Regions from separate parts of the Bacillus cereus group sp. BfR-BA-01316 genome, predicted to be linked through region 3. Evidence: riboswitches for the same ligand, from Rfam matches in the RefSeq annotation. Region 3 holds a riboswitch; each other region holds the start of a gene.

Region 1 (3,257 bases), on a different contig from region 3:
CTCCGCAGTCAATAATATCAGTATGATCTGTAATTCTATATGCCCTCTCAACGATAATAGGAGCAATCTTCGGTATACGTGGAATTTCTTTTAAAGCATCTGCAAAGTTTCCGATATAAACATGACCGATAATTTCGATTGTTAATGATTTATCAGATATATTGAGTACAGTATGAAATTTATTTGTATGTTGTTGTTTTAAATGTTGTGCTAACTGAAATGGAGCATGCTTCTTTTTTAATACGCGGCGAAGGCTCTCTGTATTTTCAATATGGAGTGATTTTTCGCGAATAAGGACACGAATATCTTCTCCCATAAAAGGTATTGTATTGTACATGGATGATTCTCCTTAGAAACTTAACTACGCTTGCGTTATGCATATGTAAGTCTAGCATGGTTTGTTCTCTACGTGTGCTTACAGTTTTGTAAGGTGGCATAGTAAAGGAGTGCAAAAGTTACTTGAATAAAGTGACGATACTGTGACAAAAATGTTGATATACATATTAAGAAATCATCTTAAGTGCAAAATTTAGGATGTTCTCGGTATAATAAAACAAGTGGAGATAAGAAAAACTGTAATTCGTAGTAGATGTAGATAAAAGGAGAATAAGAGATGAAGAAGGTTTTCGGTATTGCAATGCTTGGGGGTATGCTCCTTCTAGCGGGATGTAATGGAAATAAAGACACGAAAGATACGAAAGAACCGAAAGAAAAGGTAGAGCAATCTACTGAACAGACAGAAGATATGAAAGCGTATCGCGAGGTACATGAAAAGTATGATGCGAAGATGAACAAGGAAATTAATAAAGCGTTACAGTTATTTGAAGTGGCAAAAGAAAAGGGCGGTAAGGAAATAACTAATGCTAAATATAAGGAAGACGTGCAAAATGTAACAACGGGCATGCTAGAAGATATAGATCATATGCGTAAAGAAATTCGTGTACCGAAGTCGAAAGAACAAGAACATGAAATGTATGTTGGTTTCTTAAATGAATCGGAACAAGCAATGAAAAAATTACAGAAGTTAGCTAAAGAAGAAGACTCATCGTTGATTCGTGATATAGAAATTAATTTTTCAACAGCATCGACATACTATAAACGTTTTCAAACAGAAACGGAAAAATAACCTTGCGCATGCAAGGTTATTTTTTCTTATTTACGTAAAAATACTATATACAGTAGATACTAATAAAGTTCACCTATATGCGCCTTCAATCCTCGAATACTTAATACCCATTGAATTTCTGTTTTATTATGAGTATCAACGAAAACTGATTTTTCTAAATATATCCAATTTGATTGACTTTTCATTTTTTCAGAATTATAATTCAAAATATACAATTTGAACCAAATAATAATATAGCAATTTACTTATCCAGAGAGGTAGAGGGACTGGCCCTATGACACCTCAGCAGCGGGTTCTGAAATAGAACACCGTGCTAATTCCAGCAAGCAAGTCTTGAAAGATAAGTGATGGGCATAGTTTTATTAAGCCTTGATCTTATTTTTTAAGATCAAGGCTTTTTGTGTTTTAAGAAGTGGAGAAGGAATGATGGGAACAAATATGTCAATAAAACAAAGTAAATTCATTTGTTTAGGGGGTTATTGAAGTGTATGTTATTAAAAAACTATCGGTTATGGTATTCACGCTATGGGTTATTACGACAGTAACATTTTTAATTATGCATATTATTCCAGGGGATCCATTTTCATCAGACGCGAAAATCTTTCCTGAAGAAGTGATACAAAATATGAGAGCGAAGTATCACCTTGATGAACCGTTATGGAATCAGTATGTTGCTTATTTAGATGGCGTAGTTCATTTTGATTTTGGTGAATCTGTTCAATCGACAGGTCAAGGCGTATCAGAAATTATAACGACCGGCTTTGGCCCATCGGCCATCATTGGTCTACAAGCACTTGTTATTTCGTTGTTAGTCGGAATTGCCGCAGGTACATTTGCTGCTCTATATCACGGGAAAGTAATTGATTATAGTGTGAGCTTGCTTGCGATTCTCGGTATTTCTATTCCGAGTTTTATTTTAGCGCCGCTATTCATACAAGTATTCGCCATTCAATTTGAACTTTTACCAGTAGCGTCTTGGGGAACATTTGAGCATACTGTATTACCTTCCTTCGCATTAGCGCTCGGGCCAATCGCAGTTATTACAAGATTTGTTCGCTCTAATATGATTGAAGTGTTGCAGAGTGATTATATTAAGCTAGCGAGAGCGAAAGGTATACCAATTAAGAAAATCATTATAAGACATGCTCTTCGAAATGCGATTGTTCCGGTACTTACATTTGTTGGCCCATTAATGGCTGGACTTTTAACAGGGACTTTCGTTATTGAAAAAATCTTTTCAATTCCTGGTTTAGGAAAATATTTTGTAGATAGTATTTTTAACCGAGATTATCCGGTGATTATGGGAACAACCATTTTCTATAGTGCGCTATTAATTGTATGTATTTTTATTACAGATATCATTCATCGTATTGTTGATCCGCGCATTCGTTCTATTACGTAAGGAGGGTGATGTTTAAATGGGGGCTTATGAAATTAATGACCAGTTATTAACGAATGAAGAGAAAAAAGAATTAACGATAAATAAAGATCAGCAAACGATTAGCCGGAAAAAGGAAGTGTTTCGCAAGTTTATATCAAACCCTATAGCAGTTTTAGGGGCAGTGACGTTATTACTAATTATTATTTTCTCGCTTATTGGCGAAAGTTTAACGTCATTTACTGCGAGTGAACAAGTAAAAGAAGCAACTAATTTACCGCCTAGTAGTGAGCATTGGTTCGGAACAGACGATTTAGGGAGAGATATTTGGGCGCGTACTTGGGCTGGTGGGAAAATTTCATTAACAGTTGGATTGGTAGCAGCAGCTCTTGATATAGGGCTTGGTGTACTTATCGGAGGTTTTAGTGGATATGTGAGAGGGCGTAATCGTCTTGGAACGTTAATTGATGAGTGGATTATAAGAGGGATTGAAGTGTTATACGGTATCCCATATTTGTTAATTGTTATTTTACTATTAATCATTATGAAACCAGGACTTTTTACAATTATAATCGCCCTTGCGTTAACGGGATGGATTGGCATGGCACGTCTCATTCGGGCGCAAGTACTTTCATTGAAACAAAGAGAATTTGTTATTGCAGCAGAGCGATTAGGCACACCTCATATGAAAATTATATATGGGCATTTAATTCCAAACTTAACAGGGATTATTATCGTAAATTTATCATTTAC
Region 2 (3,257 bases), on a different contig from region 3:
TAGCAATCCCAATCCTTTGCTGTTGCCCGCCGGATAACATTGCCGGATAAAAATCTTCTTTACCAGCTAAGCCTACTTGTTTTAATATTTCTCTCGCTATTCCCTTTGCCTCTTCTTCACTTTTTTTCTGTACAACCGTTAATGGCGTTGTAATATTTTTCAATGCTGTTTTATTTTTAAATAAATTGTAGTTTTGAAAAACCATAGCTGTTTTTTGGCGTAATCGTATTATTTCTTTTTTATAAAGTTTTTTCGTATGAATCTCTAAATCTTCAATTCTAATACTCCCATCATCCGGTTGTTCTAATAAATTCAAACATCTCAGCAATGTCGATTTCCCTGAACCAGAAGGTCCAATAATTACTACCACTTCCCCTTTTTTCACAGCAAGTGAGATCCCTTTTAGTACTTCATTATTTTTATAGGATTTATACAAATCACTTATCTCAATCACATATATCACCTCATTTCTGTTATAGATACGGTGCGTCAAGTTTCTTCTCCAACTTTTTCTGTCCCCAGCTAATTACGATTGTAATAACCCAATACACAATCGCTACCGCTAAATAACTTTCCATATAACGATACGATTGCGCCGCTAGCATTTTCGCTTGCGCTAAAATTTCAGCTACCCCAAGTGCAAAAGATAACGAAGATTCTTTTAACAATCCAACAAAATTATTTCCAAGTGACGGCACAGCTACACGAATAGCCTGCGGAAAGATGATTTGTCGCATCGCTTGTGCTTTTGTCATTCCTACGGATAAACAAGCATCCATTTGTCCTGATTCTACAGCATTTAATGAACCTCGAATTATCTCTGACAAATAAGCAGCATTATTTAAACTGAGACCAATTAAAGTTGCTTGCATAGCTGTAAGTACTGTAAAAGTCGGAAATATTTGTGGCAATCCGAAATACAACACAAACAATTGAACTAATAACGGTGTTCCTCTAAAGAAAGAGATATACACCCTTGCAATTGGATATAACAATTCCGTTTTGTTTTTTGTAATGATCGCCAGGCCAATCCCTATAACGAAAGAAATAATCATTGAAACAACAGTAATCCCTAAAGTTATGTATACATACTTAAATAATTGCGGAAAACTTTCTAAAAAATACGCCACATCAAATTTCACTTTGCTCCCCCCTTTCTAGACAAAAAACTCTTCTTACACATATAAGAAGAGTTGAATGTTAATCCATTTCCCCCATCTCCCAAACGCCTCATACGTTTGCTGGAATTAGCACAGTACTTTTATAGCCTGTTGCTGAGATTTCATCGGGCCAGTCCCTCCATCTCTCTTGATAAAAAACTAATAAATTTTTCCATTTATTAATTTGTTATTATGAAGAATACAGTTAAATCATAACAATATCAATAGGAAAACTAAGAATTAAATCTACACTTTTTTCGAACATACAAACAATACACCACCAAAATTACTATTCTTAATAAACTGTACACAAAAAGCCGGTACTTCTAACAAACTTAGAAATACCGGCTTCAAATCTTTTATTCTTATAGCTTATGATATTTATCTCATCTTATGTACTTCAGCAACTAACTTCCCGCCCTGTATGCCCATATAAAGCTTAACAGGAGCATCATTCGTGTTTTCAAATACTAAGTCTAAATATGGATACGCAATTGTAGCATCTCTTCCTTGTGGTACATAACCTACTGTTTTAGAATGTGTAGTTCTCTCTACCATTTTCAAACCAGCTTGATCTGCTGCATTGAATAAAGTAGATGATGTTTGACAAACGCCACCACCATAACCATCTACTAATTTACCATCTACAATTTCTTTTCCTAATTGGTACCCTTTATCTGGTGTTGTATCTCCAATTAGTGCATTAAAAGAGAAACGGTCTCCTTTCGCTAAAACAACTCCACTTACGCTCTGAGCAGATAAACGAATATTCTCAATACGACCACCAGTTGAACCACCTAAATTCGTTTCATACCTACCAATTACAGTACCACTGCCTTGCGCATCACTTAATGTTGCAGTAGGTTTTTTCTCCACAATTGGTAACTGATAAGTAGAATCCCACATACCTACATTTAATAATTTGTCTACTAACTCTTTTTCCATTAATTCATAAGAAGGCTTTCCTTCTTGCCATGATCCATCAGGCGCTATACGTGAAGGGACCATCTTTTTGTCGACGCTTTTCCCGACTTCACCTGCAACCTTCGTTACCGATTTTTTGAATTTCGCCTCATCTTCAAAATAACCTAAACTCGATAAGTCTATTTTTTTCACTTCAGTACCAGTACGCCCATCCACTAAGCTAATTGAATCCTGTACATCAGCCTTAGCCTCTACAACGTTCCCACCAAAATCACTTACTAATGCCACATCACTTACTTTTGTGCCACAACCACTTACTACAGCTACGCATAGCACCCCTACTAATATACCCTTTATTTTTCGGAACAATATACTCTCTCCTTTTCCCCAACATTATTTCTTATGTATTATTTCATTTTATGTATGTTTTGTTACAATCATTTTACAATATATTTAGAAAATGTTACAAGTTGTTTTTTACTCTATTTAAATTACTCTTTTCTTTTGTAAATGTCTATACATATTTATATAAATTTTCGAGTTTGATAAGATTGTAACTTTTATGCAACCTATTTCTATCCAGTATATACCATTCGACAGATGAAATACAAATGTAAAACTCTTTCATTTCACCTCTCTATTCACCTGCATGCTTCAAAAACCGTAATACCGATTTCTCATATGTGATCATTATTAAACAACTTAAACCGAGTTTTTATAGGTAAAAACAATTAATCCCTTCAGCGTATATAGGTATTTGCCGTGCCACTACTCCGCTTTTGCACATACATTATGGTGAATTTAACCTAATTATAAAGAAATGGAGGATGTTTTTATGTATCCCTACAATCCTTATGATCCATATAACCAATATGGTTACCAACCTCAGTATGATTTACAGGCACAATACCAACAATATATAGATCCAACAGAGCAAATTAATCCATATGATTCAAATCGCCAATTTCAACTTCCAATCTCTTTCCCTGGTACTGGAAACCGTCAATTAGAAAGACGAGTAAATGAGCTTGAGCAAAGAGTACGTCAACTAGAAAACACAGTTGAGCGTCATACGCGTAGATTAAACCGCTTAAATCAGCGTTTACGTACAGTAGAAAATAGACTAAACATACCATTTTCAGCATTAGAAGACGGATTTTAATTTCGAAAATA
Region 3 (3,257 bases):
TTCCGAGTTGCTAATTCTTTTTTTATTTCACTTAAGTCATACCATTGACGAAAAAGTTGTTTCATGATTTCACCTCCAACAAATGTTGTAATTCGACTTGAATATCGTGAAATGTGTTAAAGGATGTATAAGCAATATGATTTTCTTCACATTTTGTAATAAGGAAGTCACGGGCGAATACTTTATCTGCTTGTTTTGCTGCTTGTAAATCAGTAATGGAATCTCCTATCACAATATGAAAATCATCTTTAGAGCTTAGTTTACGAATTAATGATGATTTACAGAGACCGCAACTATGCTGACATTGCTCGTCACAAGGGTGCGGCCATTTAACTTCAACAAATTCTCCTGAAAAGTCAGTTGCATTACAATAAATTTGTTCTTTAGGGATTATTTCTTGTAAGAGTGGATAGACGAAGAAATCCATTCCACCTGATATAACGTAAAAGGAAATGTTATTTTCATTAATAAATTGTATGAATTCATGAAAACCTGTACGTATTTCAGCAGTTTCTTGTAAAAACTGAATAATATCATCGTGTAGATTAATAGGTATTAATCGGAATAATTGAGAAACACCTTCTTGAATAGAAAGTTCTTGCGATAAAATTTTTTGCTTAATTTCCTCTGCTTCTGGTGGTGCGAATTTTTTCATAATGGACATGATATTATCGTTATTTGTAATCGTACCATCGAAATCACAAAATACTTGAATACTCATAATTTCACCTCATGAGAAGGATTTCCCCATATTTGTAGTGCGCTATGCAAATTTATTTCATCCACTTCATGGAGTGGTTTACCTTGTAAAGTAGCTTCAATTGCAGCGCGGAAAGCTTTGCCACCACCTTGAGCTCCATTTGGATGCCCATGAATCCCGCCGCCGGCATTAATAACGACATCCTTACCAAAATCTCGTAGAATAAAGGGAACGAAACCAGGATGAATTCCAGCAGATGGAACAGAAAAACTTTTCTTGAAATAGTGGTCTTCCTCAGTTAATGCTTCTGTAATGAGAAGAGCTTCCTCTTTTTCTAATGCAACGTTGCCGTATGGTGATGGGAATAAAGAGAAATCAGCACCAGCGTAACGTAGTAATTTTCCAAGTAGTAATAGAGAAGAGAACCCGTATAGTTTCGATGACGAATAAGCGCCACTTACAGCTGGGTGTGCCATAATAGGAATTGGAATTTCATCGTCTTCTACAAGTGATTGCAGTACATCTAATCCATAAGAAAATACATTAAATAAAAGAATGTCTGCTCCAGCTACCACCGCACGTTTCGCGTTCTCTTTTAAATCATAAGTTCGCCCTGTTAAATTTACTGCGTATAAAGTTTTATGTCCGTAAGTTTCGTATACAGATTGTAAAACTTCTTTCCCAGATTCAATTCTTTTTGTAAGTGGTGTTAATGAGTTTTCAAATAAAATTTCATCATCTTTTACAATATCTACGCCTCCAATTGCCTGATCGCGTAGTTGAGTTTTTAAATATCCAATATTCCGTCCTATCATCCCTTTGAAAATACTCATTAGAAGAGGGCGATCTTGAACTTGTAAAAGGTTTCGGATGCCTTCAATTCCAAATTTCGGTCCAGGGAACTGTTTCTTTAATTCGTCTGAGAATGTTAAATCAATTAGTTTAATTTCCCCATCTAACGAAAGTTTTCCAAATGTTGTTGTCAAAATGGCTGGTAAGTCTGGGCTGAAGTTCAGCGATGGATAATGAATTTTAATGATTCCACGTGATACTTTTTTGCCAAGATAAGAGTTAATATGTTCTTGTTCGTCTAACTCTTCAATATGAATGACATTGCCTTTATGTTGTTTTAATTGTTCTTGTAATAAGTGTGGTAAATGAGTCCATGAACCAATTGTTAAACCAATTGCAATTTGTTCCGCTTTCTTTTCTAAGTTGTGAGAATCATCGTGGATTAAATATGTCGCTATAATTCCGCTCATTGTTATAACCTCCTAGTTAAATAAAAAAACCTCTCAGCTAAGGAGAGGTTTTTTTACAACCAGCTCCTTATCTGTCAGCGTAACGCTGCGAGAATTAGCACCGTGTCTACAATTGTAGATCGGTTGCCGGGTTTCGTCGGGCTCGTCCCTCCACCTGCTCTTGATAAGAAGTATTTAGAAATGTTTAAATTTTTAAGATAACTGAATTTTGTCAGATATTTTTTATGTTGTCAATGACTTTTTGAAAAAATTTAATTTATCAATTCGATTAATTGCTTCTCGTAATCTATCTTCTGTATGCAAGAGACCAACACGGACATACCCTTCGCCGTTCTCACCAAATCCAACACCAGGAGCAACTGCAACGTGTGCTTTTTCTAGTAAAATATCAGAAAATTCCTCAGATGTATATCCTTCTGGTACAGGAAGCCATGCAAAGAATGATCCTGTTGGAATGTTTACATTCCAACCAATTGAGTGACAAGCTGAAATAAGAGCGTTTCTCCGAGATTCATAACTATTAACAAGTTCTACCACACAGGACTGCGAGCCTAATAGTGCTTCGCGGGCAGCATCTTGAACTGCACCAAAAATACTAACATACATATGATCTTGTAATAGGTTAATTGTTTCGATGACACTTTCATTCCCCACTGCAAAAGCAATACGCCATCCAGCCATATTGAAAGTTTTCGATAAAGTGTAAATTTCAATTCCTGTATCTTTGGCACCGTCTGCTTGCAAGAAACTAACAGGCTTTTGACCATCAAATCCGATAGCACCGTAAGCAAAATCATGAACAACTAATATGTTATGTTTATTAGCAAAATGAATGGTTTTATCAAAGAATTCTTTTGATGCTGTAGCACCGGTAGGGTTATTTGGATAGTTTAAAAACATTAACTTCGCTCGCTGGGCAACAGAGTCATCAATTTTTGTATAATCCGGTAAAAAATTATTTTCTGCAATAAGCGGCATTGTTTCAAAGTGCGCTTTTGCTAAAGAAACTCCGGATAAATAATCTGGATAGCCTGGATCAGGAACCAGAATGGTATCACCAGGGTTTGTAAAACAAATTGGTAATTCTACTAATCCAGCTTTTCCACCAAACAAAATAGCAACTTCAGTTTTTGGATTTACTACTACATCATATTCACGCTGATAGAAGGCTGCTACGGCTTCTTTTAGGCTTTCGTGTCCGCGAAATGGCGGATATTTATGATGAATGCTCTTTTCGGCAGCATCTTGTAAAGCTTTTACGATATGCTGCGGTGTTGGTTGATCTGGATTACCTT

The links. A riboswitch is a leader RNA that binds a small molecule or an ion and turns the genes downstream of it on or off. The one in region 3 is predicted to bind S-adenosylmethionine.
Positions count from the first base shown of each region.
Region 1: another riboswitch for S-adenosylmethionine. It lies ahead of MR071_RS14605 (ABC transporter permease); the one in region 3 lies ahead of mtnW (2,3-diketo-5-methylthiopentyl-1-phosphate enolase).
Region 2: another riboswitch for S-adenosylmethionine. It lies ahead of MR071_RS06445 (amino acid ABC transporter permease); the one in region 3 lies ahead of mtnW (2,3-diketo-5-methylthiopentyl-1-phosphate enolase).

Region 1 is NZ_JAKUGX010000017.1:64,715-67,971, reverse strand. Features, by position in the region: gene MR071_RS14615 (hypothetical protein) at 1-337, opposite strand, end outside; gene MR071_RS14610 (hypothetical protein) at 614-1,126, shown strand; SAM riboswitch class I at 1,369-1,473, shown strand; gene MR071_RS14605 (ABC transporter permease) at 1,611-2,528, shown strand; gene MR071_RS14600 (ABC transporter permease) at 2,545-3,257, shown strand, end outside.
Region 2 is NZ_JAKUGX010000005.1:129,249-132,505, reverse strand. Features, by position in the region: gene MR071_RS06450 (amino acid ABC transporter ATP-binding protein) at 1-454, opposite strand, end outside; gene MR071_RS06445 (amino acid ABC transporter permease) at 474-1,142, opposite strand; SAM riboswitch class I at 1,212-1,318, opposite strand; gene MR071_RS06440 (VanW family protein) at 1,542-2,453, opposite strand; gene MR071_RS06435 (hypothetical protein) at 2,920-3,246, shown strand.
Region 3 is NZ_JAKUGX010000007.1:147,960-151,216, reverse strand. Features, by position in the region: gene MR071_RS08820 (methylthioribulose 1-phosphate dehydratase) at 1-65, opposite strand, end outside; gene MR071_RS08815 (2-hydroxy-3-keto-5-methylthiopentenyl-1-phosphate phosphatase) at 62-721, opposite strand; gene mtnW (2,3-diketo-5-methylthiopentyl-1-phosphate enolase) at 718-1,962, opposite strand; SAM riboswitch class I at 2,027-2,132, opposite strand; gene MR071_RS08805 (pyridoxal phosphate-dependent aminotransferase) at 2,185-3,257, opposite strand, start outside.